Linked DNA regions of Bdellovibrio bacteriovorus. The protein of the gene in region 1 binds, or shares a complex with, the protein of each later gene. Links are inferred from orthologs where the notes say so. Each region holds a gene or a part of one and is shown on either strand. Other genes may lie near its edges.

Evidence for each region. Proteins that work in one complex are often made in the same cells at the same time.
Region 2: the proteins of AZI85_RS15790 (region 1) and pal are in contact, whole or in part, in a crystal structure (PDB 2HQS), measured with the Escherichia coli proteins. The link is inferred for Bdellovibrio bacteriovorus from one-to-one orthologs.

What each region holds. Positions count from the first base shown.
Region 1 is NZ_LUKF01000019.1:229,005-233,888, forward strand. Bases 1,011-3,967 are described here. They hold AZI85_RS15790 (PD40 domain-containing protein), read left to right. Parts: upstream 1,011-1,776; coding sequence 1,777-3,159; downstream 3,160-3,967. Other genes in these bases: AZI85_RS15785 (cell envelope integrity protein TolA), read left to right, coding at 1,011-1,766; AZI85_RS15795 (glutamine-synthetase adenylyltransferase), read left to right, coding at 3,152-3,967. Also shown: protein TolQ, read left to right, coding at 1-511; AZI85_RS15780 (ExbD/TolR family protein), read left to right, coding at 520-936; more of AZI85_RS15785, read left to right, coding at 933-1,010; more of AZI85_RS15795, read left to right, coding at 3,968-4,884. UniProt on the Escherichia coli protein: Part of the Tol-Pal system, which plays a role in outer membrane invagination during cell division and is important for maintaining outer membrane integrity.
Region 2 is NZ_LUKF01000014.1:113,710-117,625, reverse strand. What follows is about bases 965-3,916. They hold pal (peptidoglycan-associated lipoprotein Pal), read right to left. Parts: upstream 2,718-3,916; coding sequence 2,211-2,717; downstream 965-2,210. Other genes in these bases: AZI85_RS08610 (hypothetical protein), read left to right, coding at 2,838-3,916; AZI85_RS08620 (DUF4398 domain-containing protein), read right to left, coding at 1,877-2,188; AZI85_RS08625 (tetratricopeptide repeat protein), read right to left, coding at 1,206-1,880; tsaD (tRNA (adenosine(37)-N6)-threonylcarbamoyltransferase complex transferase subunit TsaD), read right to left, coding at 965-1,199. In the rest of the region: 16S rRNA (adenine(1518)-N(6)/adenine(1519)-N(6))-dimethyltransferase RsmA, read right to left, coding at 1-168; more of tsaD, read right to left, coding at 165-964. UniProt on the Escherichia coli protein: Part of the Tol-Pal system, which plays a role in outer membrane invagination during cell division and is important for maintaining outer membrane integrity. The Tol-Pal system is also required for polar localization of chemoreceptors clusters.

The sequences.
Region 1 (4,884 bases):
CCTTGATACACTTTATGAAGATATCGACCAATATAATGATTCTTCAATCGCGCGTGTGTTTAAGGCGGCGTATCTTGAAATGAAAAAGATTTCTGAATCTCCTCTTTTGGCAAAAACAGAAGGTGATAAACCGATTCTTTCTGGCATCGACAATCTTCAACGTGTCCTTAATAAAGCTTCTGAAAACGAAATTTCCAAATTGGAATCTCGTTTAACTGTTTTAGCGACGACGGGAAGTACAGGCCCTTTCATCGGTCTTTTCGGAACGGTATGGGGGATCATGGGCTCTTTCCATAAAATCGGTCAAACCGGAACAGCCAGCCTTGCGGTTGTAGCGCCGGGTATCTCGGAAGCATTGATTGCGACAGCGATCGGTCTTGCGGCGGCAATTCCAGCCGTTGTTTTGTATAACAATTTTATCTCTCGCATTCGCAAACAAGAAATCGCTCTGAACAACTTCAACGCGGACTTCTTGAACATTGTTAAACGCAACTTCTTCCAAGGAAACTAATCGTGGGAATGGGTAATGGGGGCGGAAAATCAAAAAGCCGCGCAACATTAAGTGAGATCAACGTGACGCCTTTAGTGGACGTCATGCTGGTACTTCTCATTATGTTCATGGTGACGACTCCGCTGATGCAACAAGGAATCGAAGTGGATCTTCCGAAGACCTCGTCCTCGGGAGTGGAGTTGAACGAAGAGCCTTTTGTTTTGGTGATTGGACCGGACCAAAAGATGACAGTGGCAAAAACGAAAATTGCCATGAATGAGCTTCGTCCAAAATTAAAAGCTATTTTTGAAAATAAAAAGAACAAACAAGTTTATATCCAAGCAGACCGCAAAGTAGATTACGGCTTCGTCGCGGAAGCTATGGCGGAAGTGCGCGCTGCCGGGATCTTTAACATCGGCCTTATCACGGTTCCAAAAGATCAGTGAACTATTTAGAAGAAGAAAAACAGCAAGACGATCAACTTTCTCGCGGCATAGGGATTTCTATTGCTTTGCACGCGGCTATTATTTCAGTGTTCACACTGAAAGCTGTTTTCTTTACTCCCGAACCTATTGATTTTTCTCAAGCTGTCCGCGTGGACATGGTGGGACTTCCAGATAAAGTAGAACCAAAGACTTTGCCAGCTCCTGCGAAAGAAGAGGCGAAGGCCGCCTTGCCGGAAAAAAATCAGGCCGAGGAAAAAACTGTGGAAAAACCACCTGAAAAAGTGGTTGAAAAGAAAACTCCGCCGAAGCCAGAGCCCGCTAAACCTGTGGCTAAAAAAGAAGACGGCGTAAATCTTGAAAAAGTAAAATCGCAACAGCAAAGTGCGCTGGAAAAACTAAAAGCCATGGCGGCCTTAGATAAAATCAAGAATGATGTCGCTGAAGAAAAGCGCAAGGCCGCAGCCGGTGCGGGAAAATCGGATTCAGGCGCCCAGAAAATCAAAGGCAATGTGTTGTCACCGGGAACATCTTTAACCGGACTCACAAAACTTCAGCATGATACCTATGCCTCTGACTTAGATAAACACATCAAAAACCACTGGGCTCTTCCTGAGTGGTTAGCAAAGCGCGACTTCAAGGCACAAGCGGTTGTCTTTATTGATTCGCGCGGAAACATCTTAGGCAGAAAAATTGTTAAAAGTAGCGGCAATCCCAGTTACGATGAAGCGGTATTGCAAACTATTGATAACTCGGCCCCCTTCCCGGCTCCGCCAGAGAAGTTTTTGGCCATCGTATCCGTAGATGGAATTATGATCGGATTCCCAGAATAGGAGATCACACATGATGAAGCAGCTCTTAGCCTTGCTCCTTGTATTAGGCATTTGTCCTTTATTCGCTCAAGCTCAGTCGAGCGGGATCTATATTAAATTAGGTGAAGCTCGCACGAAAAAAAGTTTATTGGCCTTGCCCGCAATTCAATATTTTGGATCTCCTTCTGCTGGATCAAAAAATCAGTCCGTGGGTGTTGAAATTTTTAATACCATTACGAATGACCTGACCGTGTCTGCTTACTTCCAGTTCATCAGCCAAAGTGCTTTTCTTGAAGACACAAGCAAAACGGGATTGATGCCTGCGCCGGGATCTCCGAATGGATTTAAGTTTCAAAGCTGGTCCGCTATTGGCGCCGACTTCTTAATCCGTGCGGGATACTCAATCGTAGGTAACGAATTAACTTTAGAGACCTATCTTTACCACGTTCCACGCGCGAACTTGATCGCCGGGAAGAAATATAAAGGCCCTGTTTCCAGCGCACGTCGTATTGCTCATACGTTCTCTAACGACGTTCTTAAAGCTTTAACTGGTAAAGAAGGTCCTTTCCTTTCAAAAGTAGTTGCCTCTTCGGATCGCGCCAACGCACAAACAAAAGAGATTTTTGTGATGGATTGGGATGGCGCAAATATGGAACAAGTTTCCAGCCATCGCAGTATTTCAATTTCTCCGGCTTGGTCTCCTGATGGAAAGAAAATTGCTTATACGTCTTACGTAAAGCGTGTAGGTGCGAAATTTAGAAACGCGGATATGCTTTTGTTAGATTTAGGCACAGGCCGCCGTTCTTTAATTTCTTATCGCCAAGGTATTAACTCGGGCGCGGCGTTTTCACCTGACAACCGTCACATCTATTTGACGATCTCTCAAGGAAACAGTCCTGATATTTACAAAATGACTTTAGATGGAACACTTGTTGGCAAAATCACCAATGGTCCTTCTGGCGCGATGAACGTAGAGCCGACTGTCTCTAACGATGGAAAGCTTTCTTTTTCTTCAGACCGTGCGGGTCGCCCGATGATCTATACAGCTAATAGCGATGGTTCCGCGGTAAAACGTATTACTTTTGCGGGTGTCTTTAACTCTTCACCAAGCTGGTCTCCAGACGGTTCTAAAATCGCTTTTGCTGGACAGAGTGAAGACCACTTCGACATCTTCGTGATGAACGCAGACGGAACCGGAATGATCCGCCTGACTTCGGCGAAACGACCTAATGGCAAATGGGCTAGCAACGAAGATCCTTCGTTTTCTCCAGATGGCCGTTTTGTGATGTACACAAGCAACCGCACGGGAAAAAATCAGATCTATATTTCTACTGTGGACGGAACTGAAGAGCGTCGCGTGACGACAGATAACTACAACTACTACAAACCAAAGTGGTCTAAAAACATTGAGTAATCTTCCTTTAGAGGAACAACTTAGAAAAGAGCGAAACGAGATTTGGTCTCGCTTCGCTCTGGCATCAAAAAACAATTCTGAGTCCGCGCAAAAAATCTGCCTTGAGTGGAGCCACACTGCGGACCATCTTCTTAAGACCGCTTTTCATCACTGCTTTTCGGGACAAAAAGTCGCTCTCTTTGCCTTAGGTAAATTGGGTTCGCTGGAATTAAATCTAAGCTCAGACGTCGATGTTTTACTCGTCGCTGAAAGCGAGAACGAAGTTTCATTATCCGCGCTTCGCAAATTTCAGAAGCTTCTAACTGAAAGAACCTTCCAAGGTTTCGTCTTTCGCGTGGACTTTGATTTACGTCCTGGCGGAAAACAAGGCCCCCTTATTCCTACTTTAGATCAGTTCAAAGACTACTACGGTAACTACGGAGAAACTTGGGAGCGATTAGCGTTTGTTCGTCTGCGCGCTATCTGTGGAGATAGTACCGTTGAAAATGAAGTTCTTTCTTTTTCAAAAAAGTTTTCTTTCCGTAAGCACTTGGACTTCACTCTTTTAGAAGACTTAAAAACTTTGCGCTCGAAGATTCAGAGTCACTATTGGGCAAGAACGACTTCGGAAGTTATTGATTTAAAATTAGGAATTGGCGGTATTCGCGATGTCGAACTCTTTGCTCACGCCCTGCAAGTCATTCATGGGGGAAAAGATCCCGGCTTACAAGTTCGCGGCACGACAAAAGCTTTAGATCTATTAAGTCAAAAGCAGCTTCTGCCGTCTGATGAGGCGCAATTCTTAAATTCTCACTACTGGAATTTAAGAAGCATTGAAAACTACGTGCAAGCGCTCAATGACGAACAAACACATTTGATCAATACACAAGAGGAACACCCCGAGTTCATCTTACAAGCATTGAAAACTCTGCCTTCACAGATGAAGCGTTGTGATCAGATTGTAAAAGGTCTTCTGGGAGAAGCTCCTCAAGATATTTCATTAGAAGAAGAACTTAAAAAATTAGGTTTGGCCGAAAATGACATTCAAGATCTTTGGCAGGAAATTCTAGGACAAGAAGTTCTTTCACGAAACAAGAACCGCGATGAGCTTGCGCGCAAAGCCTTTCTTGTAGCCTTTTTAGAGACTTTACGTGAACAAAAAGGTGATATTCGCCGAGGCCTTCTGCTTTTAAAAGATTTTATTCATGGCACGCGCGCAAAAGCCTCTTTCTTTTCCATGCTTTTGCGCGAAAAGGAACTGCTTCAAGAACTTGCCTGGCTTTTTGGTCATTCACCATATCTGTCGCGCATTCTTTGCAATCGTCCCGAACTTCTGGACAGCTTTGTCTATCGAATGCAAGACAAGCTGTCAGACGATCTTGGATCTTTATTAGAAGAGCTTGCTGAAAAGAAGCTGCTTTCTGAGGTCATTAACGGCAGCCAGTATCTTGAAGATAAAAATCTTCCGATCTTAGTGAAGAATCTGACTTCAACGGCCGATTTGGTTGTCGAAAATTTGCTGCGCGCTTTGAAACGCGATCATCCTTCCGACATCCAAGTTTTAGCTTTAGGAAAATGGGGCGGAGAAGAATTGGGTTTTAGATCAGACCTGGATTTTATTTTCGTCGTGCCCGCAGAACCTACCGAAAACGATTTCAAAGTCGCTAAAAGATTTATCACGCGCCTGACAGAACCACATCGCGGAGGAAATATTTATTCCATCGACATGCGCCTTCGCCCTTCAGG
Region 2 (3,916 bases), on another replicon or contig:
AGGCCCTGGACCCACCTCAATCAACTCTTCGGGATTAAACTCTTTCACTTGGTTGATGATGCGCTCAATGACGACATCGCTGACCAAGAAGTTTTGACCCAAAGATCTTTTAGCAAGAATGCCTAACTCTTGCAGTGTGTGCTCTAAGCGTTCGCGTGATTGGCTCATCTAAAATCCGTTGTCAAAACTTGAGGTGAAGGTCCGAGGTCGATGTTTGAAAATTCCCCGGCATTCATTCTTAGAACACCTGCGTACCCGATCATCGCCGCATTATCCGTGCAATAGCGGATCGGTGGAACTACGAGCGTCAGACCTTTTTTCGCGGCCCATTCTTCCGCACGCGCGCGCAGACGAGAATTCGCACTCACGCCGCCGGTTAAAATCACGCGCTTGGATCTAAATACTTTGGCCGCTCGATCTAATTTAGCAATAAGAACATCGACAATAGCTTCTTGAAAAGAAGCACAAAGATCGGGAAGCTGCTCTTGAACTAACTCAGGACCTAGTTGTTCCAGCATGCGCTGGCCCGAGGATTTTAAACCCGAAAAGCTCATATCGAAAGTTTCGTCGTGAATCATACTGCGAGGAAATTCAAAAGCATGGGGGTTTCCCGTCTTTGCCATTTGATCAATGCGCACACCGCCGGGAAAACCAAGACCCGCCATCTTCGCAAATTTATCAAAGCACTCTCCGGCTGCGTCGTCTTTCGTGGCGCCCAGAACTTTGTAATCACCCAAACCTTTGATTTGATAAAGACTGGTGTGACCGCCACTGATGGCTAACCCTACGTAAGGATATCCGAAGTCTTCAGGTGGAGCATATTGGGAGTCACGCAAGAAAGGTGCTAACAAGTGACCTTCTAAGTGATTCACTCCTAGAAAGGGAAGACCCTTTGCTTGCGACAAGGATTTCGCCGTCACAAGCCCCACAATCAAAGCACCAATCAGACCAGGACGATTGGTGACGGCAATTCCCTCGACGTCTTTCCAAGTCATTCCGGCTTTTTTAAAAGCCTCTTCAATTAAGGGAATCAGAGCGATGGAGTGATTGCGAGCGGCGATTTCAGGGACGATACCGCCATAGATTTCGTGTTCTAAATCTTGCGAAGCCGCGACAACAGAGTGCACCCAACCACTGCGATCTACGATCGCTACGGAAGTGTCATCACAGCTGGTTTCAATGGCTAATACACGTTCAATCACGAATTATTTTTTCAAACCCTTCAAGCGAGTTTTAGAACGACGAGCTTCATCTGATTTCGGAAATTTATTAACTACTTCGTCGTAAAAAGTTTTTGCTTCGTCTTTCATGCCCAACTCTTGGAAGGACACGCCGATTTTATAAGTCGCATCCGCGAACTTCGATCCTTTTGGATTGTCGTCACGGTATTTTTGGTAGTTTAAGATCGCCTGTTTCCAATCTTTTTTATTGAAGAACTCTTCGCCAACTTCATAAACGTTCTTCTTAGCTTGCTTTGCAGATCTTTCCGCTTGGCCCGCGACACGCTCGGCTTTCAGGGATTGGATTTCGGCGTTCAAAGTGTAAATGTCTTTTTCCATCTTTGTCAGAGCCTCTTGAAGAAGCGTGACCTTCTGGTTCAAATCTTGATTCTGCTGTTGAGTATTTCTTACGGCTGTTTCCATGCCGGAGTTGCCTTGACCTACGCGGTTTTCAACCACGTCAACACGGCCATTCAGATTTCTCATTTGTTCTTCGAGGTCTGCAAAGCGGTTTGAAACATCGGCATTGCTTCTTTGCAGAGTCGTTACTTGTTGCTGCATGACTTGGCGCTGTTCTGTCTCACGAACTTCATTGCGCGTTTTCAAACAACCAGTCAGGAATAGAGGTGTGGCAACAAGAGCCACTAGGATTTTCTTCATAGAACATCTCCTGTTCTTTGACGAATCAATCGTGCCGAGTTTTCCGCTTTTTCCGCAGAAACGCGAGCGCGCACGAATTGTTCTTTAGCTTTCGAATAATCACGATCTTCAAAATAGATACGGCCTTTACGGTAAGCTTCTTCAGCTTGGTGCCAATAACCAGGGGAATGGCGGGCCGCTTGAACAGAACGAGCCGCATCTAGTGCAGCTCGTGCGAGGGAGTAATCCTCAACGGGTGCAGGGACTGTTTGACAGCTGACAATCACCGTAAAAAGTAGAACTCCGATGAAAAGTCTCTGTAGTCTCACTGCACACCTTTCTTAACTTAAATTACTGAGCAGGAACAAAGTTCGCACGGCGGTTTTTCGCCCATGCTGCTTCAGTGTCACCCATATCAAGTGGTTTTTCTTTACCGTAGCTGATAACGCTCAAACGATCGCCAGCAATACCCAAGCTTACCATATAAGCTTTCACGGCGTTAGCGCGTCTTTCACCTAAAGCCACATTGTACTCGATAGTACCGCGGTTGTCACAGTGACCTTCGATTTGAACTTTCACGCCTGGGTTTGATTTCATCCACTCAACGTTAGAAGCGATCACTTTTTTAGAAGCCGCATCCAAGCTCGATTTATCGTAACCGAAGTGAACTGTTTCAAGACCCGCGATTTTGCCAGAGTCAGAACCCATTGGATCATAGCTCAAAGGTGATGAGTCAATGGCAGTAGATTGGCCACCTGCAGGCAAAGTTTCAATGGATTGATCCGATTGAGTTTGTTTTCCTTTACAACCAGCAACAACCGCGCAGGCAACAAGACCAAGAGCTAATTTACGAAACATGATGTCCTCCTATGAAGATCCAATAGTTATCATTAGATAAAAACTTTAATTTATAGCGGCTCATTGTCAAACCTTAGATTTCCTAAATGATATTGTGTTGCTGTACGGCTAAGAGACTTTATGCACAGACAGCGTGTTTTACATCTTTGGTTCTCTTTCATTTTTCTTTTTTCTCTCTCGTCGTTTGCGCAACTTGAGGTTCCGCCCGACCTAAAATGGAAGACCTTAAAAACCCCTCATTTTGAAATCATCTTTAATGCCAAGCAGCAGGACCTTGGTCTCCTCTATGCCGAAAAATTAGAAAAGGCTTACACCGAACTTCGTTCTTATTTTCACTCATTGCCGGAAAAAACCATCGTCATTATAAACGATAAAACTGACGTCACAAATGGGTATGCGACTCGCATTCCGTACCCTCACATTATGGCCTATCCCGTTTTACCGGGCCCGGAAGAGAGTTTGGCGGACACCGGAGATTGGGCTTTTGAGCTGCTTGCCCACGAATACACTCACATTCTCAATTTTGAACCCGCCAACGGAATTATGAAGCCTTTGCGTTTCGTTTTTGGAAATATCATCGCACCGAATATTCTTTTGCCAACCTGGTGGAAGGAGGGTGTCGCCGTCGAAATGGAAACCCGCTTGGGGAATCATGGGCGTCTGCGATCTTTTTATCAGGATGCAACGATTCGCGCGATGGTCGAAGACAAAACTTTTTACTCTTACGACATCGCCGAAGCCAACGAGTACATTCCCACTTGGCCCGAAGGCATGCGAGCTTATTTGTTTGGCTCCCTTATGTGGAGTCAGATGTTCACGGAGCATGGACTGCACGTCGCTAAAGACTTGAACGAACGACAAGGCGGGCGGGTTCCTTATTTCATCGAAACTCCGGCCAAAGAAATTCTGGGAATGAACTACACGGCTCAATACAACCAGATGCTTGATGAAGTCGTTGTTCGCGCGCAGTCGCAGCTTAAGACCATTCGTGAAGCCAAAATCACTGAAGTCATCATTCCAAAAAATAGTTTTATTTCCGTCACGGCCCCCTCTATTTCTCCAGACGGGAAACACTTGGCAGTTGTCACCGAAGATGATGCCAGCGCCCGCTCTGTCAAAATCATCACTCGTGCCAATGACTCACAAAGCTTTTTAGATGCCCAAAGTGCAGACACAGTAGAGAAGTTCAATCAAGAATT